Regions from separate parts of the Natranaerobius thermophilus JW/NM-WN-LF genome, predicted to be linked through region 1. Evidence: a T-box and tRNA genes for the amino acid it is inferred to sense, from the RefSeq annotation. Region 1 holds a T-box; the other holds one or more tRNA genes.
What was found. The T-box of region 1 lies ahead of ileS (isoleucine--tRNA ligase). A T-box ahead of a tRNA ligase gene usually reads a tRNA of that ligase, here a tRNA-Ile.

Region 1 (15,918 bases):
AGAACCATAAAATCTCGAAATTGATCTATTAAAACATCCCACCATTTGACACCCTTATCAGTGGGTAAAACATTGTCACCATATTGACCTTGTCGCTTGTGAGCTTCATTGGTAGTTAATCCTTGCTCAATATTTGTATTAAGCTCTTTCGCCACATCTTTAGTTGATACAAAATAAAATGACATAGATGTTCCCCCTCCAAATAAACCGGCTACTCCTAATTCCTATTACATAAATTTAAAAATAATACTTTTATCAAGGGTAAAATTTGACCCGATCTTTAATACCATTTATACTCTAATTGATACTTGAAACGGAGGGAACAATCTAATGCCAATAGACGGTTTTACCATCAGAGGAATTGTAGGCGAGTTACAAAAAATAATTGGTTCTAAAATTAACCAAATTCATCAACCTCAAAAAGAAGTTATTACTCTAAAATTATATGGAAGAAGTGGCCAGAACACGTTGTTATTAAGTGCTCATCCCAAGTACTGTCGCGTGAATCTAACTGAAAAGAAACTGGAAAACCCGGCTTCTCCCAGCTCATTTTGTATGTTTTTGCGTAAATTTTTAGTTGGAGGAAAAATTACCGATATTGTTCAGTATCATGGTGATCGGATAGTTGATATTCACATAAAACGCAGGGATGAGTTTGATTTGACCGAAGAATTCCTGTTAACTTGTGAAATAATGGGTAAGCACAGTAATGTGATTTTAGTCAATAAAAAAACAAAGAGAATTATGGATGCTTTAAGGCGTATTCAAAGAGAACTCTCTGCCTCTGATCAAAGAGAATTAGTGCCGGGGACCCTATTTGAACGACCACCAGCTCCAGATAAACTAGATCCCTTTTCTGAAAATCTAGATAAAGATAAGTTTAATAAACTATTATCTCAATACCAAAATCAAATAGATAAACTGTTTTTTGATAACTTTTTAGGAGTAAGTCCCTTTTTATCAAAGCAAATAATAAATACTACCTACCCAGAAGGTGTAGAAGCTAACGAGCTGTATAATATTTGGGAAAAAATTATAAATGATATAATGTCCCTGTCATATCAACCTGTTATTGTTTATGACAAAACCACAACTGAGATGAAGGATGTTTATTGGGATAATAGATTTTATAATACTGATAATTTTAAATTAGTCGAGTACGATACATTAAATCAAGCAATAGATGATTTTGCTCATTATAAGGGACAAGAAGAACTGGCTAAGCAATTAAAATCACAACTAAAGAAAAAACTATCCGGAGCAGCTAAAAAAGCAAGAAAAAAACTTAAAAAACAAACAAAGGAATATGAAACTTCGGAAGGTGGTACTAAATACAAAAAATATGGTGAACTCTTAAGTGCTAATTATCATTTAGTTAATAATGCACATACCGAAACAGTAGAAGTTTACGATTATTATCAAGATCCTCCCAAACTACTAGGAATTAAAATCGACCCATCTAAAACTCCAGGAGAAAACATTGACCATTACTTTAAAAAATTTAAAAAATGCACCAATCGTATCAAAAAACTAGGAACTGAGATAAAGAAAACCAGGCAGGAAATTTCTTATTTGGAAGGCTTACTATTCCAAGTCGATGAAGCAGCTAAATTGGAGGAACTAAAAGACATTAGGCAGGAGCTAATGGAGCAAGGTTACTTAAAGAAACAAACTAAAGACCGAGAAAAAGCCCCTCGAGGTAGTGAAGGTGATTTTATCAAATATACTTCTAGTGATGGTTTTACAATTATGGTAGGAAAAAACAATAAACAGAACGATCGCTTAACGTTAAAGAAGGCTTCCAAAAACGACACTTGGTTTCACACCAAGGAAATTGCAGGAACTCATGTAATTGTTAAAGGTGATAATATTCCGGAAGCAACTATCCTTGAAGCTGCACAAGTTGCGGCATACCATTCTAAAGCTAGAAACTCTGAAAATGTACCTGTGGATTACACTCAAATTAAAAACGTCAGAAAACCCAAAGGAGCAAAACCAGGAATGGTAATTTATGATAATCACAAGACTTTATATGTGGATCCAAAGTTACCACAAACTGACTCCAACTAATTCAATATAATTTGAAATCATTTTTTATCTAAAATTGGTTTTGTCACTTCTGGTTAGTTTAGAAATCAGGTTCATCATATCTGAGGGCAGGGGAGCTCTAAAAACCATAGTCTTTTTAAATACAGGATGAGTAAATGCTAAGGAAAAAGAGTGAAGAGCCTGCCCTGTTAAATTTTTATCTATATCTACGTTTTTTCCGGTTTTTCCTCTATAAACTGGGTCACCTAAAAGGGGATAACCTAAATGGCTTAAATGTACTCTAATCTGATGAGTGCGTCCGGTCTCTAAAGAGCATTTCAAATAAGATATTTTTTCGGGATTTTGAAAACTTCGCAACATCTCAACTTTCGTAATTGCTCTCTTTCCTCCATGAACTACAGCCATTTTTTTCCTGTTTCTGGGATCTCTTCCTATTGGTAAATCAATTGTAGCTTTCTTCTTGGAAAAGTCTCCTATAACTAGTGCTAAATAAGTTCTGGCTACACGCCTGTTTTTGATTTCCTCCGATAAAATATCATGGGTTTCATTTTGCTTTGCAACTACCAACAAACCAGAAGTATCCTTGTCCAAGCGATGTACAATACCGGGTCTCTCGTAAGAAGTACCATCTGATAAATTTTGACAATGATATAATAGAGCATTAACCATGGTATCTCGATAGTTCCCGGCTCCAGGATGAACTACCATATTTCTCGGCTTATTGACAACCAAAAGATATTCATCTTCGTAGACAATATCTAAGGGTATAGACTGGGGAATTAGAGTTATCTCAGATTGAATTAATTGAGTGTCCACTTTTACCACATCTCCAGAGGTAATGGAATAGCTAGCCTTAACCCAATTGTCATTTACCATCACACTGTTATTGTTTATTAACATTTTTGCTTTACTTCGGCTTAAGTCCTCGATCTGTTCACTTAAGTACAGATCCAGCCTCAATCCCTCATCTTTCTCTTTAGGGATCAATTCATAGTCTGTATTTATAGACTGGGCCTTTTTATATCTTTCCAATACAAGCCCTCCCTTACTGGCAACTTCCACTAATCAAAACATCCATAATCTTTGGACATAAACAATATAAAATAAATTAAAATAGACACACCTAGCACAATAGCCATATCTGCAATATTAAAAATTGGCCAGATCCTAAAATCAAAAAAATCTATCACATAGCCTGTTCTAATCCTGTCAATCAAATTACCTACTGCGCCACCAAACTGTAAAGCCAGAGCTATTTTTACTATTTGAAATTCTTGTCCTAGTCGATAAAATAAAAATACCATTACGAGTAATAACAAAATGGTAGTCACGATGAAAAAGGTAGTCTGATAAGCCATTATTCCAAAAGCAGCACCGGGATTAACTGAGTAAGTTATATGAAAAATGTTCTCCAACACCGGGATACTATCACCTAAACTCATAGTTCTTGCAACTATTAGTTTGGATATTTGATCTAAAACAATAGTTAATGCAATTATGACAAATAAAACAAATCCCACTCCACCAGTCCCCCCTCTAATAGTAATAATCTCAATTTATTCTAGCACAACAGAACATGCTTGACAATTTAGATGAAGATAAATACTATGATTGATCATTTCTTCCCCGTCTTTTCCTTCTTTTAAATCGTTCTGGATCTGTTTTAGGGTTAATACTAAGATCTTTGCCTCCAATAGAATATTCATCCATTTTATCAGCAGCACCCCAATTTTCATCGGAGTTTTCATAATCTTCGTTAGTTCCCCCGGCCTGACCGTAGTTCTCTAATTTTTGCCACATATCTTCTTTATCGAAGTGGATTGAATTTTCGTCTTTTGAGCTCATAGTCTCCAAGTGAGTATGTCCTTCAAAATAAGGGTGTTCATCCTGATTTGAAGCTAAATCTCCTAGACATGAAATACAATATCTAGTGTATGGAACTGCATCTAATCTTTCATTATTAATTTCCTTTCCACATGATTCACATTTCCCATAATCACCATTAGCAATTTTTTCTAAAGCAATTTCTATTTCTCGTAATTTTTGTTCTCTTAGATTTGATAAAGTTGTATCTTTTTCTAGTTCATATTGTTCAGAACCTAAGTCCCCAGGATGATTATCATAGCTCGATAGTTCTGAGACATTATCTCTAATACTAGTACGATTATCATGTTGTCCTTCAGCTTCGTGTTTTTCAAGATCTGCTTTAATAGATAACAATTTCTGGCGATATTTCTCAATTTCTTGATCTGTCATTTAGAACAACCTCCTTTAAGAAATTATAAGTGTTCTTGAACAATTTTAACGATATCAGCAATAAAATCACCAATTATTGGTAGATTTAACATTACTAGCTGCTGTAAAAAGTAAACCAAAATAGCACCTAAAACTGTCATCCCCACTGCTATGCCTAAACCTCTAGCTACCCCTCCCCAAAAATTAATCCAAAAATAACGTACTGGATTATTTAAATAATGCATATACTCGGCTAATTTAAATTTTTCCAGTTTATCTAAAAGTTCTGCAGTTTGGTAATATAGTTTTTCTAACAACTCTTTTTGATTATTATTGTTATCTTGCAAAATTCTCATCCCCCTTATTAATTTAACCATTTGTGTATCTATTATTTTATTCCAAAACATGGTAAATAAAAAACCCCCTGATTAAATTCAGGGGGTAAATTTTGCTAATTCTATTAAACTATTTATTGCTAGTCTCTAAGACATGACTACATCTAGGGCATAATTCTTCCGCTTTAGTCACTTCAGGGTGATAGTTCCAACACCTGGGGCATTTTTCACCCTGGGCGGCTTCAATAATTATGCTAGCCTGTTCTACATCTTCCGAGCTTAAAGCCTGGTTCTTAACAGTCTCAGTTAATTGTTCGGCTTTCTTCAATTCTACTTGAGAAACTATGAACAGTTCCTCTAGATTATCCTCAAAACTTTGTAATTTTTTAAATAGGTCTTCATCAGCATAAATTAAGATTTTCGATTCTAAGGAACTGCCAATTTTTTTATCTTTACGAGCATTTTCTAGTGCTTTGGCCACTTCTTTTCTGAATTCTAAAAAATTCGCCCACTTCTGCTCTAGCTCATTATCTACCAGTTCCTCGTTGACTTCTGGCCAGTCGGTTAATTGGATTGACTCTTCTCGATCACCTGGTAAATACTGCCATATTTCTTCACTGGTGAAAGTCAATACTGGAGCAAGCATTTTCACTAAACTATCTAGTAAATAATACATGGTGGTTTGAGCAGCCCGCCTCTCTCTTGACTCAGTTGGCATTGTATAGATTCGATCTTTAATCACATCTAAATAGAATTGACTCAATTCAACAACACAGAAATTGTGAATTAAGTGATAAAACTCATGAAACTCGAATTCATCATAGGCTCTAGTGGCTTGATCAATAACCTTTTGTAAGCGACATAGAATATAGCTATCAATTTCTTCTAATTGATCAAAGGATACATAATCTTTTTCGGGTGTAAAATCGTATAAATTACCCAGGATAAATCTAGCAGTATTTCTTATCTTACGATAGGCTTCAGCAGTCTGTTTTAATATCTTTTGAGATACCCTGACATCTTGTTTGAACTCACTAGAGGCTACCCAAAGCCTGAGAATATCTGCTCCGTATTGGTTAGTAATATCCTGGGGAGCTATGACATTACCCTGGGACTTACTCATTTTCTTTCCTTCACCATCAACTACCCAACCATTAGTCAAACATTCTCGATAGGGGGATTCACCCTTAGTGGCAACAGCAGTCAGCAAGGATGATTGAAACCATCCTCGATATTGATCGCTCCCTTCCAAATAAAGATCTACAGGCCATGCCAGTTCTTGTCTTTGAGCACAGACCCCTCTATGAGTAGACCCAGAATCGAACCATACGTCCATAATATCCGTCTCTTTACTAAATTTTTTGGCACCACAACTACATTGAATGCCTTGTGGTAATATTTCAGGGGCTTCTTTTTCGAACCAGGCATCTGAACCTTCCTGTCTGAATAATTCAGCTACAGCTGAGATAGATTCTTCTGTGATCAATTCATGACCACATTCTTGACAGTAGAAGATCGGCAATGGTACTCCCCAGACTCGTTGCCTGGAAATACACCAATCTCCCCTGTTCATTACCATGGCTTTGATTCTTTCTTCACCCCAGGCAGGGATCCAATCCACATCTTCTATAGCTTTTAAAGCATCTTGTCGAAATCCGTCTACTGATGCAAACCATTGTTCAGTGGCCCGAAAGATAACTGACTCTTTACATCTCCAACAGCATGGATACTGGTGAGTAATGAAACTCAAGGACAATAAAGCTCCTCTTTTATCCAGGGCTTGAGTAATTTCTTTATTAGCTTTGTCGTAATAAAGTCCTTGAAACTGACCAGCTTCTTCAGTAAAAACACCACTATCATTCAATGGAGAAAGTACTTCCAAATCGTATTTTTGGGCAACTTCATAGTCCTCATGACCATGTCCCGGAGCAGTGTGAACACAGCCAGTTCCCTGTTCAAGGGTTACATGATCCCCTAAAATAACTAAAGACTCTCTGCTATCAAAGAGGGGATGTTGACAGACTATTCCTTCTAATTCTCGACCAGTATACTCTCTGATAATTTGATATTCTCCTAATTTAGCCTCTTCTGCTACCGTTTCTAGTAAATCGGTAGCCACAATATAGTGTTTTTCTCCCGATTTTATTAATGAGTATTGAAATTCGGGGTGAAGTGCAATTGCCATGTTGGCAGGAATCGTCCAGGGAGTAGTGGTCCAGATAATAAACTCTACACCTTCTTCATTAAACTCACCTTTACTATCCTTTACATGAAATCCAACATAAATGGAAGGTGAACGTTTGTCATGATATTCAACTTCTGCTTCTGCTAGAGCTGTTTCACAGTCAGTACACCAATATACAGGTTTTAATCCTTTATAAATATAACCCTTTTGTGCCATTTCACCAAATAATTTAACTTGTTCAGCTTCAAATTCAGGTGATAAAGTCAGATAAGGATTATCCCAGTCTCCTCTGACTCCAAGTCGTTTAAACTCTTCCTTTTGTATCTCCACATACTTCATGGCATAATCATGACATTTTTTACGAAATTCCACATCTGACATGCTCTTCCTATCAACTTTCTCTGTTTTGGTAATCTGATGCTCTATAGGTAGACCGTGGGTATCCCATCCAGGTACATAGGGAGAATCGTATCCTTGCATTGTTTTAAATTTAACAACAATATCTTTAAGGACTTTATTCAAGGCATGACCCATATGAATGTTCCCATTAGCGTAGGGTGGGCCATCATGCAAAATGTACTTAGGCTTTCCTGAACGTTTTTGTTGGACACGTTGATAGAGGTTGTTGCTTTCCCACTCTTGTAAAAATTCAGGTTCCCTTGAGGGAAGCTTAGCTTTCATGGGAAAATCTGTCTTAGGTAAATTGAGAGTATCTTTATAATTCATAGTGCCACCTCCAGGCCATCTTTTATTTTAGAAATCAAAAAAACCTCGCCCTGATAGGGACGAGGTTACTCGCGGTACCACCCTATTACCCGCACACCTAAGCAAAATCTTAACGAATGATATACGGGCTCTCAGGGCAATTAACGCTTGCCATTCGCTTTGAGCTACTATTAGTTCACTCAAAGAGCTCAAGGATGATCTTCATCTACACACTATCACCGGTTCCCAGCATTCCCGGCTCTCTGTAGATAGTAAGTGCAGATTACTCTTCCCTTCACGGCCGATAATGTATATTGAATTTTAAAGCTTTAACGGAATTTATTTATCTTAGCATTTTAGCATAGCCACAATTGTTTCGCAATATTCTTTTTACACAAAATTTACCTGATACTCTTATTAATTACTATGTGATGTGTCTTGACTATCAATTTGGGAATTTTCAACTTCCTCTTCTTCGTAGCTAGCAGTCAAATCAGAGGCTTGTTCAGTACCTGCATTTTGGCTATGATATTCAGATTGGTAGTCTTCTTGATTGTTAGCATTTAAATTTTTCCATTCTTCTGATTCCAGTAAATCAAGTTGAGTTTCTAGCATGGATTTAAATCGTGTTTTATGAGCACTAGCTTGTTTTTTCAATTCTTCTATTTCCTGTTGAATTTTATTGACCTTGTTATGAGCATCTTCGATCTGCTTGTTAGCTTCACTTTGAGCTTCTCTTTTAATTAATTCTGCCTCTTTTTGTGCATTTTCCTTCACTTCTTCAGCAGTTTCCTGAGCCACAACTATAGCATTATGAAGAGTTTCTTCCATTTTTTGATAGTGTTCAATTTTATTATTTAATTTTTCCACTTCTTCCTTAAGTTCGATATTCTTTTTGATAATACTTTCATAGTCCTTAACAACCCTGTCCAAAAACTCATTAACTTCATCAGGATTATATCCTCGAAAGGAACGAGAAAATTCCTTATTGTGTATGTCTAGGGGGGTTAATGTCATAATTCCACCTCCGAAATTAAAACTTATTTATAACGCTTTAATGTTACATGTCTCCTACCCTTTCGGCTTTTACCACCGATTGCAGATATTTCCACTCTTCCTTTTCCTCTTAATGAAATCACATCTCCTTCAGAAACAGTAGCCTTAGGATCTTTAGTAGGTTGCCAGTTGAGTTTTATCCTCTCTGCTTTTATCAACTGACTCATTTTACTTCTAGAAGCTCCGAAACCTATACTGGCAACAGCATCTAATCTTAAACTAGATACAGTTCCCTTTATTTCACGAGTGTACTCTTGCTGGCGAGGGATTTCTTCCTGATCCATAGCTTCAGCTGATACTGATACATTTTTTACTTGTGTTAAATTTTGTGTAATGAATTGGGAGATACTTTCATCAACAGCAATAATCAACCTGTGTTCCTCTTCCATGACATGAATATCACCAATTTTATCCCTCTTTAAACCTAGACCCATGACAGCACCTAAAACATCTCTATGAGAAATACTAGAAAATCTAAAATTTCCTCTAAGCTCTAGTACTTCGATCCCCAATTGATCAGGGGTAACATTCCATTCCTTAGGGAAAATCCCAACCTTTTTCCTTTCCGCATCAGCTAAACCACCATAAAATAAAGCTGAAACATCAGAGAATGTATTAATCACTTTTTCTGCAATAGTTAACTGATGTGGATCAAAAAAATCTGTAGTTTCCATCCCTTGCTCCTTAAACACTTTGTCTGTTTTATCGAATATTTTACTGGCTGTTTCCTTTTCCAGAGGATGAGTATAGTGATTCATAATTGTTTGTTTATCAGTTCCCATCAACTACCCCCCATATTAAATTCCAAATTTTACAGCATCCAAAGTAAACTAAATGTCAATCTTTGTAATAAATTCAATAATAACAAGGCGATTAACGGTGAGAGGTCAATGTAATGTCCTCCACCGACCATCAAAGGCGAAATTAAGTTTCTAATAGGTGCTAGGACAGGTTCTGTTATTTTCCAAATAATTTTATTTAAATCATATAATCTTTTGTTTTGATAAGGGGACGGACGCAAAAAGGAAAAGATCACTCTAATAATCAGCATTATATATACAATTTGAAAAATCCAATTAAACAAACTCACCACAGGCATTTATTACATCTCCTATTCATATTCTTCGTATGTTTTTTGATCAAAAAATTCATCTCCAGTGGTATCAATGGCACCATCTATTCCTACATTAGGTGGCGAAAATAAGAATATTTGCTGCCCAATTTTGTGTAAATTGCCATCAAGGGCAAAAACTGTCCCACTAACAAAATCAATCATTTGTTTGGCCGTCTCCATTTCTAATTGTTCTAAGTTTACGACCACAGGAAAACCACTTTTTAGGTATTTCCCAATTTCTTGAGCTTCTTCGTATTTACTGGGTGCAATTAAGTGAATTTTTATACCTTGTGTATTTTTTGTACTGTGTAGTGGCACTACCGAATCCCCTTCCTGATCACTATTTTTCTGTTTTCTTTGAACAGCACTTCGTTTTTTATGTTTTTTTTCTTGGAAGGTAGAGTTGTTAACTGGTGCTACATCTTCTTCATCTTCTATAATTTCCTCCTCTGCTTCTTCGGCTAGCCCTAAAAATACTAGTATCTTTTCAAAAAAATTCATATTATCTTACCCCTCCTCTCTTTGTGTAAACAGTGACCTACCAACTCTAACCATGTTTGCTCCTTCTTCAATGGCTATATGGTAGTCATGGGACATCCCCATTGACAGATATTGAAAATGTTGTTCTCCAAATTTTGTTTTAAACAATTCAAATAGTTCTCTCATTCTACTATAATATGGACGAACTTGCTCCGGTTCTGAAAAATAAGGAGGCATGGTCATAAGACCCTTGATATTGATACGTGGATAATTATTTAATACTTTTTCAATAAAATGTTCCGTTTCCTCCTGACTCAGCCCAAATTTATTTTCATCTCCAGCAATATTTATTTGAACCAAAGCATTTACATTGACATTGTTTTTATCTGCACGTTTGTGCAACTCCTTAGCCAGTGAGGTCCTATCCAAAGCCTGGTAAAGAGATATATGATTGATTAAGTACTTTACCTTATTACTTTGTAAATGACCTACGAAGTGCCAGTTAATTTCAAGATCTTCTAATTCTTCAATTTTAGGTAATGCATCTTGAACTTTGTTTTCTCCTATATTTGTCACCCCTAATCTGTATAGTTCAGCTATTTGTTCAGTTGTTGCATACTTAGTAATTCCTATCAATGTTAAATCATCAAGGGATTTACCGACTAGTTCCGCAGATTTTGACATTTTTTCCTTAATTTCTTGAAGATTACTTTTGATATATGCCGTCATTACCCTCCCCCCCATTTATTGTAATTATTTTGTATTATCGTATTCGATCACCTTCTCGAACGAAAAAGGAATTCCTAATCAATAAATTCCCCTCATTCAAGCCATCGACTAATACTTCATTGTTTTCTAATTCGGAAATTAATTCTATTTCTTCAAATTTTACCACACCATGCTTGACAAGGTATACCCCTAATTGACCATTATTCTCGGTCAGGGCTCTTTGAGGAATTTTATACCCTATCTTGGTATCTTTGACAATATCAATTTCTGCAAACCGATTTTTCCAAAATTTTTCTAGCTCACGTTCAAATTCTAACACCATTATAGTTTGGGAATCAAATTCTTTTATTTCCACAATTCTACCTTCAATTTCATTATCAGCAAAATCAAATTTGACTGATAACCAATCACCCACTTCATTATCAATGGTTTCTTCTTGTGAAATTTCAACTATTGCCTTCCAGTTATAATTATCCACCACTTTGAATAGTGGAGCTCTTGAGACAACTATATCTTGATCATAAGTTGAATTCTCGTGTTGCTCACGGTAACGCTGCAATCGTTTAGGTGACAGCTTGTCTATATCATTAAAACCATTTTCCAATCCGTCTATATTATAGCTGACAATACCGGGCTCTGGTGAAGTAACCTCTCTTAGAGAGCTATTTTCGTTTTCTTTTTCATCAACTATTCTGTGATATTCATCAGATAAGTTTTGAATATCTTGGATAATTTCTTCAATTTGACTTTTAACTAAATCTTGTTCACGAGCTGATGTCAATTCTGATTCAAATTCTACAGCTAATCTGTCTATCTGACGCTTAATTTCACCTTCACTTTGATAATTATCCTTTTCATTTGAAAGTTCGTCATAAACCATGACTGTTTGATTGCGTTTGACCCGGATGCCCTCATCCACTTTCCTGTCAACTTGACCGGAAACTGGAGCAGTTATCACCTGCTCTTCCCGCTTTATAGTAGCCGGTTGTTCTTCTATAATCTGATCCACCTTTTGTTGTTCTACAAGTTCTATATTAACTAGTCGGGTAACAAAAAAACTTCTCATACCAGAAATTAATATGATTAAAACAAATACAGCAACAAGCAATGAAATTACAGGTAGTAAATTTTGCTTTTTATGTGTTCCTGTCTGTTCTGATTTATTGTTTCTTTGAAGTTTTACAACCTTTTCAGTTTTATTTCTTCGTTTCAACCCCCTCCTCCTTCCAGTTTCCGTAATCGCGGGATATATATTTATTTCTCTTTATATATTCAAGTTCCTGCTAAAATGTGTTATTTTAGGGAAATCAAACCCATCATCCTTCCGGTGTATTTGCCTCCCTTGCGATGAGAGAATAGCAAATCATGATTACACATAGTACAAAGTTCTCCAGATAAGATATTTTCTGAAGGTACTCCTGCTCTCTTCAATAATAATTTATTTGCACGCCAAAGGTCTAAAAACCAATATCCTTGTTTGTTTTTAAAAACTTGCTCCCTATCTTCTCCTTTTCCCCATTGTTCATAAAGTTCTTTTCCTACTTGATAACAGCAAGGACCAATAGATGGTCCAATAATCACTTTCAATCTGGAAACTGACCCACCTTCTTGTTTGATTTTCTCAACTGCTTGAATGGCAATACCTTGCCATGTCCCACGCCAACCTGCATGGACTATTCCTATTAATGAACGGTCAGGCTCATAAAAGTATAATGGAACACAATCAGCAAAACTTCCTAAAAGCATAATGTTTGAGGAATCAGTAATCAAACCATCGGTGTTAGCTATGCCACTATCAGGATTTGTAATCATATCAATTGAACCTGGCTCTTTAACTACAGTTACCTGATTACTGTGAATTTGATTTCCTATAACCGCATGATACGGATTAGCCCCTAAAGCCTTAACAAATCGAATGCGATTTTCAACCACATTGGCAGGATTATCAGGGACGGAAAACCCGAGATTCAAGCTATTGAATGGGGGTTTGCTTACTCCACCGTATCTAGTAGAAAATCCGATCATCACTTGCTCTGTATCGAAAAAATCGCTGGTGATATAAATGACACCATTTGACCCTTCAACAAACTGTAACTTTCTGTTAAACATAACATAATTCCTCCGCTGCAGTGTATTTAAAATTTATTAACTAAAAAATATTATATCATATACTCTAAACAATAACAGGTATCCTAAATCAGATCTAGCGTGTACTTTTGTGAGTTCTTTGGACTTTCCTATTCATTCCTGGTACTTCAACTAGGATAACATCTGAACCAAGTTTAACAATCTTATCCCAGGGTATTACATAATCTCTTTCTCCGCCTAGAAGTCCAAAAAATTTACCTGGACCAGGAACTATAATAGCGTTAATACACCCTTCCCTAGGATCAAGTTCTAAGTCACTTACAAATCCTAGCCTTTTACCATCATCCACGCTGACAACTTCCCTTCTTCTTAATTCCGAAGCCTTAATCACATTAATACCCCCTGATTCATCATATGATGAGCAGAAAGGTTTTTTTCCTAAATTATTATAATAAAAATTCCCTCCTGGAGGAGGGAATTTAATTCGACCTAGATTTTGATCCAGAATCGGATATATTTTTTTTCAATTGAGATAAAGCGGCTTTTTCTAGCCGTGAAACCTGGGCCTGGCTGATTCCGATTTCTTCTGCTACTTCCATTTGTGTTTTCCCCTTAAAAAATCGCAGATTTACAATTAATTTTTCTCGGGAGGATAGTCTATGAAGACCTTCTTTAATGGCTATTTCCTCTAACCAGGTTCTATCTTGATTCTTCTCATCACTGATCTGATCCATTACGAAGATGGGATCACCCCCATCATGATAGATTGGTTCAAATAAAGATACTGGATCTTGGATAGCATCTAAAGCAAATACCACCTGTTCTTCACTAACATCGAGTTTTTCGGCAATTTCAGATATTGCAGGTTCTCTGGAATTTTTTTCAACTAGCTCATCTCTGATTTGAAGGGCTTTATATGCTATATCTCTTAGGGAGCGGCTAACTCTAATAGAATTATTATCTCTTAAGTATCTTCGTATTTCACCAATTATCATAGGTACTGCATAAGTTGAAAATTTTACGTTTTGACTCAAATCAAAATTATCAATAGCCTTTATTAACCCTACACAACCTACTTGGAATAGATCATCTACGTATTCACCTCTGTTGTTGAACCTTTGGATCACACTTAATACAAGGCGTAAATTCCCGTTAATAAGTTTTTGTCTTGCTTCGTCTTCATCATCACCAACCCTCATTTTCTCAAAGAGTTCCTTCATTTCTGAGTTGTTTAAAACGGGTAACTTGGAGGTGTTGACATTGGAAATTTCTACCTTAGCACTGCTCATTTTAATCGCCCCCTGTTGCTTCATTCTGTCCCTTATTTATCTCCAAGTACCCGTTTTTTATACTGGTGAGTTATTGCATTTTGTTTATTTCTTTTCTCATTCTATTAATAATTCTCTTTTCTAATCTTGAAATATAAGACTGAGAAATTCCCAGTATATCGGCTACTTCTTTTTGTGTTTTACCTTCTTGACGCCCTAATCCAAACCGCAATTTCATAATAGTTTTTTCTCTCTGGGATAATTTTTCCAAAGCCATCTTCAGTAAATTTTTGTTTACTTTTTGCTCAATATTTTGATGTATAATGTCAATATCAGTTCCCAATACATCAGACAATAAGAGTTCATTTCCGTCCCAATCGATATTTAATGGTTCATCGATTGATACTTCATTTTTTAATTTATTATTGCGTCTCAAATACATCAAAATTTCATTTTCTATACATTTTGAAGCATAGGTAGCTAGTTTAATTTTCTTTTGAGGATCAAAAGTATTAACAGCTTTTATTAAGCCGATAGTCCCTATAGAGATCAAATCTTCTATATTTACACCAGTATTTTCAAATTTTCTGGCAATATAAACCACCAGCCTTAAATTTCTCTCAATTAAAGTTGACCTTACTTTTTTATCACCAGCTTTTAGTTTTTCAAGTAAATCTTTTTCTTCTTCATTTGTTAACGGTGGTGGTAAGGCTTCACTACTCCCTATATAATGCACTGGCGGTTTTTTTATAATATTCCATTGGTATAATTTTATAACAATTTTAACAAATAAATTTCTAAAAAATTTCATCAAGATCCCTCCGCAAATTTTAATAATTCTACTGGTACTAAACCACAATTAGTATCATCAATATTTAATTCTTGAAAAGTAACAGCTATTAGAGCAGAAACTTCTCTCCAGGGATCCCCATTATTATTCTTGTTAACTGTACCATTACATTCAAAACTTGTGCCTGAATTACCTAAAGCCAGTTTTTCGGGTCTAAAGGCCAGTAATAATCCGTGTTCTGTCCCTAGAGAGTTGAACCACAGGGGAAAAAATCTTGCAGATGCCTCTTGATCCCATTGCCTGTCATCTAGTTGATTATAATTTGAAATTTCTGATAATACATGTTTTTCGTCTGAAGTCAATACGTTATCTAGTGCTCTCGCTTCTACTACGAGACAGTATTCTCCAGTGAAAGTCTTTAATTTGTTTCCTGTATCCACTAAGGCATTTAATTTCACAGATTTACCGTTCACAACCACTTTAACTGGAATAGAGACCTTTTTAAGAGTTATTTTACGTTCTATTGCCCTAATACCTAAAATCACTGCCAATGCTACAATAAAAGCTAGAACTAAGTACCCAAAGGGTAAGTTCCCTGGCATCAGAATTTGAAAATTCGATTGTCCGCTAAACAGAAAAGCAGTTCCCATTATGCTGCCACCCATTACAAAACTAACTCCATAGAATACCATTAAAGTTACTAAAAAAGCTTGTTTTTTAAGGGCTCCAAAAGCAATTCGAATCATCAAAACGGATATGGCTAATTTAACTAAAATTTCACCAGGGAATTGTGGAACAAACACGGCTAAAGTTCCTATCAAACCACTTGCCAATAGTTTTTTTAACGAACAATACAGATTCATTATCCTCCCCGTTACAAATAA
Region 2 (15,918 bases), 99 kb from region 1:
GTTGTTTCTTCAAGTTCTAGCTCACCTTCATTTAGAGCTTCTAAACCAATTACAAGAGTCATTACTTTGGTCAAACTAGCTGGTGGCCAACTTTTCTCGGCATTATTTTCGTAAATGGTTCTCCCTGTTTCAGCTTCGATTAATATAACTGATTCTGCATCAAAGTCAAATTCTTCGGCTGAAACTGATGGTGATAACAGGGGATTAACAATCATTAAAAATAATAAGGGTATAATAATGTAGATATTGTTAAACTTCACTGGCTTTTCCTCCTTGTTTTTGCGTAATAATATTGTTGGCCTTAGTTTTTCCTCTTATACAAGGTGCTGTTACATTTCACTATTAATAAATGTAAACTTTCGATTGAAATTGGTATTTCCAGTTATCAACACTCAACTTTTGAAACAGTTTTATACAAAATACCTTAGTGATTAAGCAGGAAAATCCTTGACCAAAATAGTATATCACATAGTACGACACAAATTTATTTTAGCTCTAATTATCTCATTTGGTCAAGACTTTAATTAAGGAGATTTTTAAATGGTAAGTTTTCGTGAAAAACTGGAAAAATTAGAAACAGAGACATTGTCACAAAAAGCCACATTTTCCCAAAACACACGTGGTAGATTGTCTCCGGAAACAGAATGTAAAGTTAGAACTGCATTCCAAAAAGATAGGGATAGAATTTTACACAGTAAAGCATTTAGAAGACTTAAGCATAAAACCCAAGTTTTTATTTCACCCGAAGGTGATCATTATAGAACCAGACTGACTCATACTTTAGAAGTTGCACAAATTGCTAGAACAGTAGCTAAAGCATTATTTTTAAACGAAGATTTGACAGAAGCGATAGCACTGGGACATGATTTAGGCCATACTCCTTTTGGTCATGCTGGTGAAATGGTGTTAAATGAATTGGTTAATGACGGGGGTTTTCAGCACAATAATCAAAGCTTACGAGTTGTGGATTTTTTAGAACGCCCCGGCGGGCTTAATCTTACTCAAGAGGTCCGAGACGGAATTAAAAATCATACTGGTGATATTACCCCTGTCAGTTTAGAAGGGCAAATAGTGAAAATATGTGATCGGATAGCTTATATTAATCATGATATTGATGATGCTCTGAGAGGAGAGATAATATCCCAAAAACAATTACCTGAAAGTTCGGGTAATGTATTAGGTAATACATCTAATTCACGTATCGACACTATGGTGTGTGACTTGATAGAAACCAGCTATAAAAATGGGGAAGTTTCAATGAGTACTCGAGTAAAAACTGCCATGGAAGAATTGAGGGAGTTTTTATTTCAAAATGTATATGTAGGTTCTAAGGCCAAAGAAGAAGAAAGTAAGGCGGAATATGTAATTAAGGCAGTTTATGATTATTTCTATAATGAGCCTGAAAAGTTGCCAAATGATGTGTATAGTATGATAGATCAAGTTGGTAGGGAAAGGTTAGTTTGTGATTATGTAGCGGGTATGACAGACAGGTATATTTTAGATCTTTATCGAGATATATTTTTACCGAAGCCATGGCGATTTAACAGAGAAGAATAAAAGTAGCCTTTATCGGAAATTATAGTGAATAATTAAAGGCGAATATATGTTTGGTATTTGCTAATCCTTAGAAGGAAATTTTAATTTTTTCGTCGAATATGTCTTACGTAAACCTAACTAAAGTATTAAAGGCATTATTAACTTAAAAAATTTGCTTAAATAGATTTTATTTTTTAGCAGGATTTTTTTTAATGTTAGAGAAATGAATATACTTGTCGTTTCATGATGATTTATGTAGAAGGTTATCTGAGGGGGATATCCATATGACAATCCGAATACCCCAGGAAATTATAGAACGAATTCAAGCTGAAGCCGACTTAGTAGAAATTGCATCAAGGTATGTGAACTTAAAAAAACAAGGTAAGTATTACTGGGGTCTATGTCCCTTTCATAGCGAAAAAACTCCGTCATTTCATATTTCACCTGAAAAGCAATTGTACTATTGTTTTGGTTGTCAAGCAGGAGGGAATGTTTTTAAATTTCTCGAATCTATTGAACAACTAAACTTTGTTGAGGTTTGTCAAAAGTTGGGTGAAGAACTAGGAATTGAGTTGCCAGCGGATTCCCAAGACAGTCAAGAGTTATCCCAGGAAATGCAGGAACGAGAAATTATTAAAAAAGCCAATAAATATGCAGCAAACTTTTTTAGATACGTACTAATGAATACCGAAACTGGGAAATCTGGGAGAAAATACTTGGCTGATAGAAAAATTGACAAGCAGACGATGGCGGACTTTTTTATTGGATACGCTCCCGATAACTGGACTGGTCTGAGTGATTTCTTAAAGAAAAAAGGTTTCACTGAGGAATTACTAGTTAAAGCTGGTCTAAGTAATCGTAGGAAATATCGTGAGGGGGTATACGACAGATTTAGAGGAAGGGTAATTTTTCCTATTTATAACCAAAGAGGCGAAGTGATCGGTTTCGGTGGAAGGCTATTAGAGGAGAGTGAAAAGCAACCTAAGTATTTAAATTCTCCTGAAACTCCTGTTTTTAATAAAAGATTAAGTTTATATGGTTTAAACTTAGCTTTTAAAACAATTCGAAAAGAAAATCATGCCTTGGTGATGGAAGGTTATACTGATGTGATCACTGCTCATCAATTTGGTGTGAATACGGCAGTAGCGTCTTTAGGAACTTCTTTAACTGAAGAACAAGCTAAACTAATTAGAAATAATGCTAGCAAGGCTTATATAGCCTTTGACGCAGATGCTGCAGGAGAGACTGCCACTCTCCGTGGATTAGAAATTTTGCAAAGTAAAGGCTTGGATGTCTTGATTTGTCAGCTTCCAGAGTCTTATGACCCTGATGAGTATTTAAAAAACTATGGACTAGAAAATTTTCAAAAGAAAATTTTAGACACGGCTTTGCCACTAACTGAATATCAAATAAGACAAGCTGCTAAAAACAAAAATTTGTCAACAATAGAAGGAAAAAAGCAATACGTAACAGAAATAATCCCTATAATTTCAAAAATCGATAATGCAGTGGAGCGCGAGGAATATCTGAATCAAGTATCAGAGCAGTTAGGAATTTCTCAAGAAGCACTCAATTCTGAACTCATGAAATATTTTAGAAAAAATTACAGAAATAAAAATTATCGCAAAATGGATAAAACTGGAGTAAACAGGAAGAATAAAAGAAAAAATAATGGAAGTGAAACTGTGAAATTTGCTGACAAAAGGACACCACGCGAAAAAGCAGAAGAAGGATTGGTGGCTCTAATGTTGCATTTTCCTGAATATACTGAAGAAGTGAATAAATTTTTGTACCCTGAAGATTTTTCTAGTGATACTTTAGCTCTTATTGTTCATAAACTGTATCAGTTGAAGAATCACGACATTGAACTAGATCTGTCGAATCTCACCCAGGAATTAAGAGATCACCCAGATGCAGAAAATATCATTACTAAACTTGGTATGAAGGATTTTCCGCAGCCAAAGGATATAGAAAAGTTTGTAAAGGACTGTGTATTTAGAATTAAGGAAAGCAGAATTAAGAGTCAAAGAGAAGAGCTACAAAAGGAGCTTTCTCAAATAAATCCTGATCATGAACCAGATAGATATAGAGAAATTCTGAGAAAGTTGCAAGATTGCTTGTATATAGAAAAAACAAAACAGTGGACCTTGGAGGAAGGGGGGTAAAATTATGGCAGAGAAAAATCAAAACCAAAAATTAGAACAAATTAAAGATGAACTGTTAAAAGTGGGAAAAGAACGAGGATTTCTCACCTATAAAGAAATTATGGATCAGTTGTCAGAATTCCAGCTTTCCAGCGACCAAATAGATGAATTTTATGAAGTACTGACTCAGGCCGGTATAGATGTGGTGGATGCTATTGGAGAGGTGGATCCAGATGACCCCACAAAAGCGGAGCTGGACTTATCACTTCCTGAAGGGGTAGAAGTAAGTGATCCGGTACGTATGTACTTAAAAGAGATCGGAAAAATCCCCCTTCTATCTCCCGACGACGAAATAGAACTTGCCAAGAAAATTGAAGAGGGAGATGAAGGAGCTAAAAGAAAATTGGCTGAAGCCAATTTACGCTTAGTGGTCAGTATTGCTAAAAAATACGTTGGTCGCGGGATGTTATTTCTGGACTTGATTCAAGAAGGTAATTTGGGACTGATAAAAGCAGTAGAAAAATTTGATTACCGAAAAGGTTACAAGTTTAGTACTTATGCTACATGGTGGATACGTCAAGCAATTACAAGGGCCATAGCAGATCAAGCTAGGACTATTAGAATACCTGTCCATATGGTGGAAACTATCAATAAATTGATTAGAGTTTCGCGTCAACTCGTACAGGAACTGGGTAGGGAACCTTTACCTGAAGAAATTGCAGAACAAATGGATATGAGTGAAGACAAGGTCAGGGAAATCTTAAAAATTGCCCAGGAACCCGTAAGTTTAGAGACTCCTATAGGAGAAGAGGATGACAGTCACTTAGGAGACTTTATAGAAGACCAGGATGCTAAACCACCTGCAGATGCTGCTGCTTTTGAACTTCTTAAAGGACAATTAGAAGAAGTATTGGATAGTTTAACACCCCGTGAGCAAAAAGTATTGAGACTTAGATTTGGATTAGATGACGGAAAAACTCGAACTCTAGAAGAGGTGGGTAAACACTTTGGTGTCACTAGGGAAAGGATTAGACAAATAGAAGCTAAAGCCTTGCGTAAATTACGTCACCCTATGAGAAGTAAACGCCTTAAGGATTACTTAGATTAAATAAAATTTAAATTTACTCTTTACAAAAGACGTTTTTTTTGGTATAAATTATTGTGGGCGGCGGAAATGGCTCGACGACAGCGACAGATTTTCAAACAAAAAATTTAAAAAACCTGTTGACTTCGCTGCTAAACTTAAGTATAATAAATCATGTCGAAAGAGTTCCTCAGTAGCTCAGCGGTAGAGCGACCGGCTGTTAACCGGTAGGTCGCAGGTTCAAATCCTGCCTGGGGAGCCATTTTTGGGCCCATAGCTCAGTTGGAAGAGCAACCGGCTCATAACCGGTTGGTCCCTGGTTCGAGCCCAGGTGGGCCCACCATCCAACTGATATTTATAACAATCATGGCCCCTTGGTCAAGTGGTTAAGACATCGGCCTTTCACGCCGAAGTCAGGGGTTCGAATCCCCTAGGGGTCACCACATGGGCGGATAGCTCAGCTGGGAGAGCACCTGCCTTACAAGCAGGGGGTCACAGGTTCGAGCCCTGTTCCGCCCACCACTAAAAACCTTCTCTTATTGAGAAGGTTTTTTTACTTTACTGTGGAATATTATTTGGAGGAACGCAAATGATTTCTAAACGCTTAACTGCTATTAAAAACATGATTAGCAATTCAGAACTAGTATTGGATGTTGGTACCGATCACGCCTTATTACCCATTTCTTTGATTAAAGAAGATAGAGTGAAAAAAGTTATAGCTTCAGACATATCTAAAGCTACAGTTGATGAAGCCAGAGCACAAGTGAATAAACATGATTTAATAAATTATATTGATCTAAGAATTGGAGACGGATTAGAGGTTCTCGCTAGCAATGAAACCCCAGATATTATAATCCTTGCAGGTATAGGTGGAATAACCATAAAAAATATTTTAATGGATAATGAGGATAAATGGCTTTTCAAATCAAACTTAATCCTACAACCTCAGACTGATCATGCTGATATCAGAAAATACTTGATTTCCAAAGGATATTTCTTTAAAAGAGAAGAACTAGTTAAAGATAAAGGATTTTTTTATCAAGTGATTAACGCAGTACCTGATGTAAATAAAATTGATGCAAATAGCTTAAGTGAACTCGAAATGGAAATGGGTCCAAAAATCCTAGCGAATCCAAATGAAGTTTTGATAGAATATTTAAATAGAGAATTAGTAAAAACTAAATCAGTAATAGATGAACTTCAACAAGCTAAAACTGAGAGGGCAAGAGCAAAACTGCAGGAAATGAGAACTAGAGCCGATGCTATTTCGGAGGTGTTAAATAATCATGACAACACGACCAGCTAAAAAGACCTTGATTAATCTTTTAGAAAAATTTGCTCCAAAATACTTAGCTGTTGAAGGGGATAATCCTGGATTACAGCTTGGAAGTGTTAATGATAAAGTTTCTAAGTGTTTAGTAGCCCTTGATCCATCAAAACAAGTCATTGAACAGGCAATAAAAATGAAAGCGGAGTTAATTATTACACATCATCCTTTATTCATGCCCCCCTTACATGTAGTTACTGATGAAAAAATAGGAGATGTAACAAAAAGGGCCATTAAAAATGACATATCCATTTATACAAGTCATACAAATTTGGATGCTGCTCTTGAAATTGGAGTTAATCATGCACTTCTTGAAACACTAAATATCAACTTAATTGACGAAAGGCCTTTGACTACAACATATAAAGAAAAATATTCAAAAATAGTTGTTTTTATGCCTCAAGGGTATGAAGATGAAGTGAGAACGGCATTGAGTAGTGCAGGTGCTGGCTCTTTAGGGCATTATTGTGACGTTAGTTTCCAATCTCAAGGTATAGGCACTTTTAAACCCCTGGCTGGAACTGATCCCTTTATCGGAGAGCAGGGAAGAATTTCTCGCACTGAAGAGGTTAAGCTTGAAACCATTGTTCCTAATTCCAAAATTAATCAAGTAATTCAAGAAATGAGAGCTGTTCATCCTTACGAAGAGCCTGCATATGATATTTATCAACTGGAATATCCTGACAAAAAATATGGAATCGGATTGGTAGGAGAGTTAAGTTCACCCATTAGAAGTGAGACTTTGATTGAAACAATTGAACAAAGATTACATACCCAAGTGAGACTTGCCGGGCCAAGGCCCGAAAATATAAATAGTGTGGCAGTTTGTGGAGGAAGTGGAGGTAAAATGGTTGAAAAAGCCTTAAAACTAGGAGTAGATGCTTTTATTACAGGAGATATAAAATATCACGATGCTCTGAGAGCTGAACAAGAAGGACTTTTTCTAATTGATGCAGGTCATAGAGAAACAGAATTACCTGTTGTAGACAAAGTTACAAAGTTTTTAGATGAACAGTTAAGTGATGATTACAACCTAGAAATAAAATCTTTTCATAATGACGAATATGTGTTTTACAGGTAGAGTGACAGGATACTGTTATCTCTACCTGTTTTTTATTAATTATCTATTTTAATATAAGGGCTGTTATATTGAGTTGTTAATACTGTAAAATTATCAATTGAACGGATTATGCGGGTTTGACAGTACATTTTAACAAGTGAACAGGAGAATTAGATGTACCAAATCTAAGCATTTTTAAGTAAAATTGAAATTTTACGATTATCAACATTCAAGTTTGCCAAAAGACTAGGAGGTGCAGTGTTGCAAGAACAAAAATTAATTGAGCAATTATTTACCTTAGACAGGAAACTGACTGAGTTAAGAAGTGAACTAAAGGTTTTAAAAGACAGTCATGAGCCAGAACGCTTAGAACAACAACTAAATAATCTAGAAAAAACTATTGAAAACCAGGAAGAAAGCTTAACAGAAAAGCGGCGACTGATGAAAACACGGGAACTTGAAAGCGAACAGTATCATCAAGAAAAGAAGCAACTCGAAGACGAAATGTATTCCGGAAAGGTCACAGCCAGTAAAGAATTAAATGATCTATCTGAAAAAATAAAAGACTTGCACCAGAAAGAACAACAATCTTTTGAGGGCTATTGTGAGTTAACTGAAGAGATTGACAATGAAGAAAAGAACTTAGAACAGAATCAGAATAAGTTTCAAGATATTAAAAAAGAGTTGGATAAAAAAAGCAATGAAATAGCTGATAATAAAGTAGATGTAACCGAAAAAATAGAGGAACTAAAATCAAAGAGAGAAGAATTAAAACAGCAAATGCCAGAACGATTATTAACAAAATATAACTCTTTGGTCAATAAATTTCCAAGAGATGCAGTAGTGAAATTATTCGAACAAGAAGTGACTTGTGCATGTGGTTTAGAATTATCAACTGAGAGATACAGTCGTTTGCAAGTTGAAGGAATGGTGTCTTGTGATAGCTGTGATCGTATTGTGATTTTGACTAAGTAAGTAGTATGTGTTATACTTATAAATCCGGAAACGGAGAGAAAATAAATATCCGTTTTTTCATTAACTGCCGGGATGATTACAAGTAAGTCGGGTAGTCGCGAGGACAGTAAACTGTCTTCGAGGAAAGTCCGAGCTCCGTAGGGCAGGGTGCTGGGTAACACCCAGTGGGGGCGACCCCCAGGAAAGTGCCACAGAAACAAACCGCCAGGCTTCAATCTGGTAAGGGTGAAAAGGTGCGGTAAGAGCGCACCAGCGGCCAGGTGACTGGTCGGCTAGGTAAACCCCACCCGGAGCAAGACCAAATAGGGAAGGGATGAAGTGGCCCGCTGACCTTCCGGGTTTGGTCGCTTGAGGTGTCAGGCGACTGGCACCCTAGATAGATGACTGCCACTCCCTCTAGGGGGAGGACAGAACTCGGCTTACAGACTTGCTTGTAAATATCCTGGCAGTTTAATGTTAAAAAGGCTGTTGCCCTATGTGGGGCAACAGCCTTTTTAGTAGGTAATACCTTTATTATAGATGTTTAAAACCTCTGACTAAGACAATTGGTGTTCCGGCATCTGCAGAGCCCGTGATCAAATCTGCCATGGTACCCAATATACTTGTTACACTTCTGGGGGTAGTACCAAGATTTTCTGCAGTTTTATCACTATCGTCGGATAAAATATCTTTAATCTGATCTTTTGAATATCCCTGTCGGAACAAAGTGTCAACCTGTAGTTTTAGTTTTGAACCTTCTCTTAAAGAAGCACTTCGCAAATTATAACTGGCTCCAATTGCTGGATGAGGATCGGCCAGTTCGTAAATACCTGTATCCGGATCTTTATAAGCACCATCACCGAAAATCAAAACTTCAACATCTTTAGTTGTAATTTCTTTAATTTTATCTTTAATGTTATCGGCAGTTTTGTGAGGATTATCGGGAAGTAGTTTTAAAATTCCCTTATCCATATCTGATACGTTAGAACCAATCAATCCCCAGGGATTACTACCGATATCTTCAATTGTAATTATTGGAACTTTCGCTCCAAAAGAACTAAATAATTCCTTTAGTTTGTATCGTTCGTGTACTGCTCCAACGCATATACCATCTATAAAACCCATTTCGTAAACTTTTACAGGGTTATCTGTAAATATAATGGAAGCTTGAGCTCCGGCATCTTCAATTATTTCTGAATAAAGATGACGATAGTCATGCTTAGTGATAGGATGAGGGAAAGTATGATTTTCTATCTCATTGGTATAGATTACTTCTGGATCGTAATAACTATCCACCTGGTTTCCGTAATTAATAGTGGAAACTTTTGGATTATCACTATATAGATAGTCGTTGGCATCCACAATTGTGATACTATTATGTTCTAAGCTCACAGCTATACTTAGCGCAACTTCCGCTTCAGGCACATCCTTCTTTACTCCTATGGCTTTTTTTGCGGTTTTGGCTAAGTCCTCAAAAGTAACTTCGGCAACTGCAGTTTTCCCCTCAGGGGTTTTTAAAGTCAAATCAGCAATGCCTTTTCCGGTAATTTTACGAATGCTTTCAATTCCGTATCCTAATTCTTGTAGTTTTAAGGCAGCTAAAATTTCTCTTATTAAGACATTCAGCTGTGGAGTGCTTCCCCTTGTTTCTCTAAGACTTTGGAGTGTCTTTTTTAACCTGAGTCTGGTATATGCAAAATTCTCGTCAATAACTTGATTACCTACTTCATCAAAGGGAATAGGAAATTGAACAATAACTTTACCCCCACGAGTGGCTAAAGCTAGAGCCCTTAAAATCAATGAAAACCTGTTGCGGCTTGCAATAGGACTGATAACTCCTATAGTGCTTTGTTCTTTTAAATTTAGTTTTTCTCGAATTTCTTCGGCCAAACTTTCACAAGAAACATATTGGTTTTGAGATCTAGCCACAACTGCCTCTGTAACGCAAATTATATCATTATCTTCGGTAATATCTTTGACGGTATTGGCAGTTATTTCCGCGATATCATCGTGAGGGACAATTAGATCAGTTTTAAGACCAATAGCTGCAACTCCTGCACTGTCTGGAAGATTCAAACTGTTCATAGCACCACACTCCTTGTATAATATAACTTTCACACATCTTTTTATTATAACATTTTTAATGAAAATTTGCCTATTAGCAGGAAATTATTTATTAAGAGCAAAATATTAGATTAGACTTAGATAATGTTTAATTTTGAATTAAATTGGAGGTGGGTTTGATGCCTGATCAACAAGTACTAATAGTAGACGATGATAAAGATTTATGTAATATGGTTAAACTGACCCTGGAACACGAAGGGTTTTCTGTTGATATGGCTTATGATGGTAAGACAGGTTATGAATATGTTGAAAAATATAACTATAATACTGTGATTTTAGATATTATGCTACCGGAAATGGATGGCTGGGAAGTTTGCCATAAAATAAGAAATTCAATAAACAATAGTAAGGTACCAATCATAATGTTAACTGCCAAAGTAGAAGAAGATGATAAAATTATGGGACTAAAACTGGGAGCTGATGATTATGTTATAAAACCTTTCAGTCCACGTGAATTAGTAGCCCGGGTACGTGCTCTGATAAGAAGAGATCAGGATTTCAAGGATAAAGATAAAATTCTTGAAAAAGGCGATCTAACTGTAGATGCACACAGTTATAAAGTCTTTGTTAAAGATAATGAAGTTGATTTACCACCAAAAGAATTTGAATTATTATATTTACTCATTAAAAATCCCGAACGAGTATTTACCAGAGAAGAAATTCTGGAGAAAATTTGGGGATTTTCTTTTGCTGGTGGGACACGGACAGTAGATGAACATGTAAAACGAATTAGAAAAAAGCTAGAACCTGAAAGTGGTTTTGATAGTTTGATCCAGACGGTTTGGGGCGTTGGCTACAAATTTGAGGTGAAAAATGAATGATTAAAAAATTTAAGCCCAAGACCTTATTTTTAAAACTGATGCTGAGTTATTTGGTTGTCATACTAGTAACTTTGCTAGTATTAAGTGGCATTATGTCCTATTTAGTAGAAGAATATTTTTATGGTGCCAGAGAATGGGAAGTGAATACTCAAGCCCGTGAAGTTGCTAGTATGTTACAAGAGCCTATCCAAAATAGTGAATTACAGGATATTATGCAAAAAGCTCAAACTCTTTCACGTTCATTTGAAGCAGAAATAGCAGTTTTTGACGAAAATGGAAGAAATATTACAATCGCAAATTACTATTCCGATGAAGATACCGGGACAGTAGAATTTGAAAATCATGAGCTTGACCATGTATTAGAAGGTAATTCCCTTACGAAAAAACTAGTCGGTCCACAAGCGGAGCGATTATTGATTGCCATACCAGTATATGAAAAAGAAGAAGAGAATGATGAAAAACAGAACACAGATGAAACTAGAGAGAGTGATAATGAAAGTGAAAGTAATCAGCAGGAAGATGATCAAAATGAAGAAGAACAAAAAGAAGTTATAGGTGTAGTAAGTTTAAATGTGCCTTTAGCAGGTATTGAGGACACTTTGGCTAATATTAGTCGGTTGACTTTAATTTCAGGAGGAATTGCAATTCTTGTAGCAAGTGCCTTTGCCCTGTCTCTTTCAAAGAATATTACTAGACCGTTGAGTTCAATCAATGAGTCTGCACAAGCCCTGGCTAAAGGTGAATTTACCCAGAAAATTGGTCGCGAGGTGCTTGAGGAAACCGATGATGAATTGGGTAAAGTTTCCCGCACTTTTCATTTAGCTGCCCAGGAAATTGAAAACAATATTGAAGAACAAAAAAGGTTAGCTGTTTTTAGAAAAAATTTAGTAGATAATGCATCCCACGAATTCCGGGCTCCCTTAAGTGCCATAAGGGGTTATAGCGAATTGATTATTGATGGTATTGTTCCTGAACAAGATCAAACCCACTATTTGAACCTAATATGGAAACATGCCGTTGAATTAAATGAAATGGTCGATACGTTATTAGACCTGTCGAGTTTAGAAACGGGTACTATAAACTTAAACAAAGAGAAGATGACAGCCAAGGAAGTTTTAATTGATGCCATGGATATGGTATTACCTGATGCTGAAAAGAAAAATCAAACTATAACCATAGATAAGAGTGAAAGTAAAACATTCTTTAAAGGAGACCCTCCGAGGGTAAAACAGATTATTGTTAATTTGTTAAAGAATGCTATCCAGTATACTTCTGAAAAAGGTACAATAAGGTTAAGGGCATTTGATACAGAACAATACGTTGCCTTGCAAGTGGTTGATAACGGCATTGGCATCCCAAAATCAGAGCTTGATAGTATTTTCCAAAGGTTTTACAAGGTAGATAAAGCAAGAAATCAAAATAAAAAAAGCGGAAGCTCTGGATTAGGTTTGGCTATTGTCAATGAATTAGTAAAAATTCATAACGGCAAAATAGAAGTGGATAGTGAAGAAGGAAAGGGCAGTACATTTACTGTTTATTTTCCGAGATCTTATAATGTTGATGGAACTGAATAATTGAGAAATAATAATAACCCACGGCTATAGTCGTGGGTTATTTATACTTAAAAATGTAAGATGTTAAAGAAGTTAATATAGGATTTTTACTTTCCTTCTGCGGGGACCATCAAATTCGCAAAAAATTATACCCTGCCACCTGCCTAAATCTAATGTGTTTTTCCTAATAGGTACCATGATATCAGGCCCTACTAGAGAAGATAAAAAATGAGCTGGACTATTACCTTCAAGATGTTGGTAAGAAATGTCTGGTATTATTTTTTGACAGGCGTTTTCTAGATCGAAGCAGACATCTGGATCTGCAGTCTCATTAACTGTAATAGCAGCTGTTGTATGTGGAATAAATAAATGAACTTTGTTATTACCCTGGGGAAGTTCCATTTGAGACAGTGCTTTTTTAACCTCCTCAGTAATATTAATAAACTCTATTTTCTTGGAAGTTGTTACTGTTATTTCCATTACATCACCTCCTATCCAAGTCACAATGTATTATTGTTGCAATGTATTAATTAAAGATTTCTACGGGCTTGGAAAATAGGTTTACTATTTCTTTAAGTTTATCATAGGGGATATTTTGAGCATCAGGTTCTGTTGTGGCACGACTCACTGTATTTAAATGAATTTTAGTTACATTTAAATCGTTAACAAAATTAGCCAATTTTTCTATCTCTTCATAAGAGTCATTGACTTCAGAGACAAGTAAAATTTCTAGATAGATTTTTCCTGTGTATTCTTGACAGAAAGTTTTGATACCATTTACTATAAGTGAGCTATTAATTTCTTCATGAGGACGATTTATGTCAGTGAAACTTTTTTCGGTTATAGCATCGATTGAAGGAACTACCAAGTCTGATTTTTGTAGATCATTTCTTACATCTTCACGGTATAATAAAGAGGAGTTAGTTAACACAGCTACAGCGTTGTCAGTTTGAGACTTTATTTCTGTAATAATTTTTCCTAACTCGGAGTGAAGAGTGGGTTCGCCCGACCCAGAAAAAGTGATATAATCTAGACGGGGGTGGTTGTTGGCTTGTGTGACGATTTCGTTAATGACTGTCTCGGTAGGACTATATTCACTTCTAGTAATTGTTAAAGTTTTTGTGGCGCAGGCTTCTTCACAATAGATACAATCAAAGCTACATATTCTATCAGGAGTTATATCTACTCCTAATGATAAACCCAGTCTTCTTGACTTAACGGGACCGTAAACAAAACTCATGTATTATTTCACCTCCTGGAATTATTATAATAAATTTTGATTGAAGTTAAAATATAAATCAAAGTTTTTATGTAAGGAGTGATAGAAATGTCCACAGGATTAGACAGTAAAAGAATGATAACAGATGGAAACAAATTCAAAAAGGTAGTTGATCTGAAAGCTGATAGTGTCCAATTACCAACGGGGATTCTAACAGGTGAAAAGTTGCGACAGTTATCTCCAGGTTCGGAATTTTATTTAAACGAAAAAAAATACTTTATATTTGAATGTACATTAGCTGATTTTCTTGAAAAAAAATTAGAGAGAAAGACTCAAATTATGTATCCTAAAGAAATCAGTTTTATGATTTATAAACTTGATATTTCACCAGGTGATAGTGTAGGCGAAGCGGGTACTGGTTCTGGTGCCATGACACTGTCCTTGTCTCGTACAGTAGGTCCCCAAGGGAGTGTATACACTTATGAAAGGAGATCAGACTTCAGTAAATTAGTAAATAAAAACTATTCTAGGGGAAGAAAATTTGATAATGTAACCTTTTACAATCAATCAATAGAAGAAGGAATTTTTGAAACCGACTTAGATGCGTTTGTACTAGATGTGAGAGAGCCCTGGGAAGTACTAGACAAAATAAGTCATTCTTTAAAACCTTCGGGAAATTTAGGTGTATTAGTACCCACATATAATCAGATTAGTGCTACGCTTCCAGAATTAAAAGATAATAGTTTCTTTGTAACAGACATTGTTGAATTGTTATTGAGAAGATATAAACATAACCCAGAACGTATGCGACCTGAAGATACAATGATAGGGCATACAGGTTATTTGATAATTGCCAAAAAATTAACAGGTGAAACTAAAAGTTTAGAAGAAATTTCTGAATGTGAGGAATGATTCTCTCTTTTATTGTGTTTTGGCTTGTAATGTAATATAATAACATAAAAGACATAATAAGAATTGTATCAGGGATTGTTAATCTAATAACAAAAGTGTGGGAGGAGGTAAAAAATGTTTGGTAGAATTGGGCTTCCTGAAATTTTGTTGATTCTGGCTATTGCATTAATTATTTTTGGACCTAAAAAATTACCTGAACTAGGGAAAGCTTTGGGCAGTAGTTTGAGAGAGTTTAAGAGTGCCACTAAGGAATTAAGAGAAGAAGTTAACGAAGTAGAAGAGGAAGTTAAAGAAAATAAATCAAGTGATGTAAAAGAAAACGAAGATAACAAAACTGAAAAATCAACCTAATTGACTACCTTATATTTATTAGAGATAACACTTTAAACACTGATCAGTTATACTCTATTATATGCACTTTTTGACTAGAAGTGGGTGAAGGCCAATGTCAGAACAACGTGATAAAATGAGTTTCACAGATCATCTCGGTGAATTAAGACAGAGGTTAATCTGGATAGTACTAGCGTTTTTAATTGCCACAGGAATTGCCTTTTATTTTTCAGAGACATTGTTGGACATAATCACTGTGCCAGCAGACAATTTGCATTATATTTCACCTGCAGAAGCCTTTCTTAGTCAACTGAAGCTGGCTATTATTGCAGGTCTAGTGTTCAGTTTACCAGTAACACTTTATCAACTAATCGCTTTTGTATTACCTGCTTTGGAGCCTGGAGAAAAAAAGTATTTATTTATATTCTTGCCTTTAGCTTTGATATTATTTGTTTTGGGAGTATTGTTTGCATATTTTGTAATATTACCTTTAGCTTATAGATTTTTTATTAATTTTGCCCGGGAAGATTTACTTCCAATGATCACGGTGAGAAGTTATGTCTCTTTTGCTTTAGGTTTATTGTTACCCTTTGGCTTGGTGTTTCAATTGCCACTCATTGTAACAATTTTATCAAATTTAGAATTAATAACTCCTGAATTTTTACGAACAAATAGAAAAATAGCAGTGTTGATCACTTTTGTAATTGGTTCTTTTTTAACACCCCCTGATTTAATATCACAGGGGTTACTTGCTGGTCCTTTGATTATCTTATATGAATCAAGTATTATGGTATCTAAGTTTATTTATAGGCGAAAGAACAAACATACTGGACAAGCAGCTTAATTTTTAAAAA

Region 2: it has a tRNA-Ile gene. The T-box ahead of ileS (isoleucine--tRNA ligase) is inferred to sense a tRNA for this amino acid. The anticodon was not compared.

Annotation. Positions count from the first base shown of each region.
Region 1 is NC_010718.1:1,383,234-1,399,151, reverse strand. Features, by position in the region: gene NTHER_RS06715 (calcium-translocating P-type ATPase, PMCA-type) at 1-185, opposite strand, end outside; gene NTHER_RS06710 (Rqc2 family fibronectin-binding protein) at 331-2,070, shown strand; gene NTHER_RS06705 (RluA family pseudouridine synthase) at 2,095-3,081, opposite strand; gene lspA (signal peptidase II) at 3,111-3,569, opposite strand; gene NTHER_RS15205 (TraR/DksA C4-type zinc finger protein) at 3,655-4,305, opposite strand; gene NTHER_RS06690 (DUF5665 domain-containing protein) at 4,329-4,640, opposite strand; gene ileS (isoleucine--tRNA ligase) at 4,750-7,530, opposite strand; T-box leader at 7,583-7,817, opposite strand; gene NTHER_RS06680 (DivIVA domain-containing protein) at 7,927-8,526, opposite strand; gene NTHER_RS06675 (YlmH family RNA-binding protein) at 8,550-9,347, opposite strand; gene NTHER_RS06670 (YggT family protein) at 9,377-9,664, opposite strand; gene NTHER_RS06665 (cell division protein SepF) at 9,677-10,180, opposite strand; gene NTHER_RS06660 (YggS family pyridoxal phosphate-dependent enzyme) at 10,187-10,888, opposite strand; gene NTHER_RS06655 (biotin/lipoyl attachment domain-containing protein) at 10,923-12,101, opposite strand; gene pgeF (peptidoglycan editing factor PgeF) at 12,182-12,997, opposite strand; gene NTHER_RS06645 (YlmC/YmxH family sporulation protein) at 13,092-13,367, opposite strand; gene sigG (RNA polymerase sporulation sigma factor SigG) at 13,456-14,265, opposite strand; gene sigE (RNA polymerase sporulation sigma factor SigE) at 14,336-15,055, opposite strand; gene NTHER_RS06630 (sigma-E processing peptidase SpoIIGA) at 15,055-15,918, opposite strand, start outside.
Region 2 is NC_010718.1:1,284,669-1,300,586, forward strand. Features, by position in the region: gene NTHER_RS06125 (D-alanyl-D-alanine carboxypeptidase family protein) at 1-260, opposite strand, end outside; gene NTHER_RS06130 (deoxyguanosinetriphosphate triphosphohydrolase) at 541-1,557, shown strand; gene dnaG (DNA primase) at 1,821-3,701, shown strand; gene rpoD (RNA polymerase sigma factor RpoD) at 3,706-4,788, shown strand; tRNA gene NTHER_RS06145 (tRNA-Asn) at 4,952-5,026, shown strand; tRNA gene NTHER_RS06150 (tRNA-Ile) at 5,032-5,107, shown strand; tRNA gene NTHER_RS06155 (tRNA-Glu) at 5,133-5,207, shown strand; tRNA gene NTHER_RS06160 (tRNA-Val) at 5,211-5,286, shown strand; gene NTHER_RS06165 (tRNA (adenine(22)-N(1))-methyltransferase) at 5,354-6,070, shown strand; gene NTHER_RS06170 (Nif3-like dinuclear metal center hexameric protein) at 6,051-7,172, shown strand; gene NTHER_RS06175 (zinc ribbon domain-containing protein) at 7,413-8,126, shown strand; RNA gene rnpB (RNase P RNA component class A) at 8,206-8,564, shown strand; gene NTHER_RS06180 (coenzyme F420-0:L-glutamate ligase) at 8,640-10,190, opposite strand; gene NTHER_RS06185 (response regulator transcription factor) at 10,349-11,050, shown strand; gene NTHER_RS06190 (sensor histidine kinase) at 11,047-12,624, shown strand; gene NTHER_RS06195 (secondary thiamine-phosphate synthase enzyme YjbQ) at 12,697-13,083, opposite strand; gene NTHER_RS06200 (radical SAM protein) at 13,130-13,843, opposite strand; gene NTHER_RS06205 (tRNA (adenine-N1)-methyltransferase) at 13,931-14,734, shown strand; gene NTHER_RS06210 (TatA/E family twin arginine-targeting protein translocase) at 14,849-15,085, shown strand; gene tatC (twin-arginine translocase subunit TatC) at 15,180-15,908, shown strand.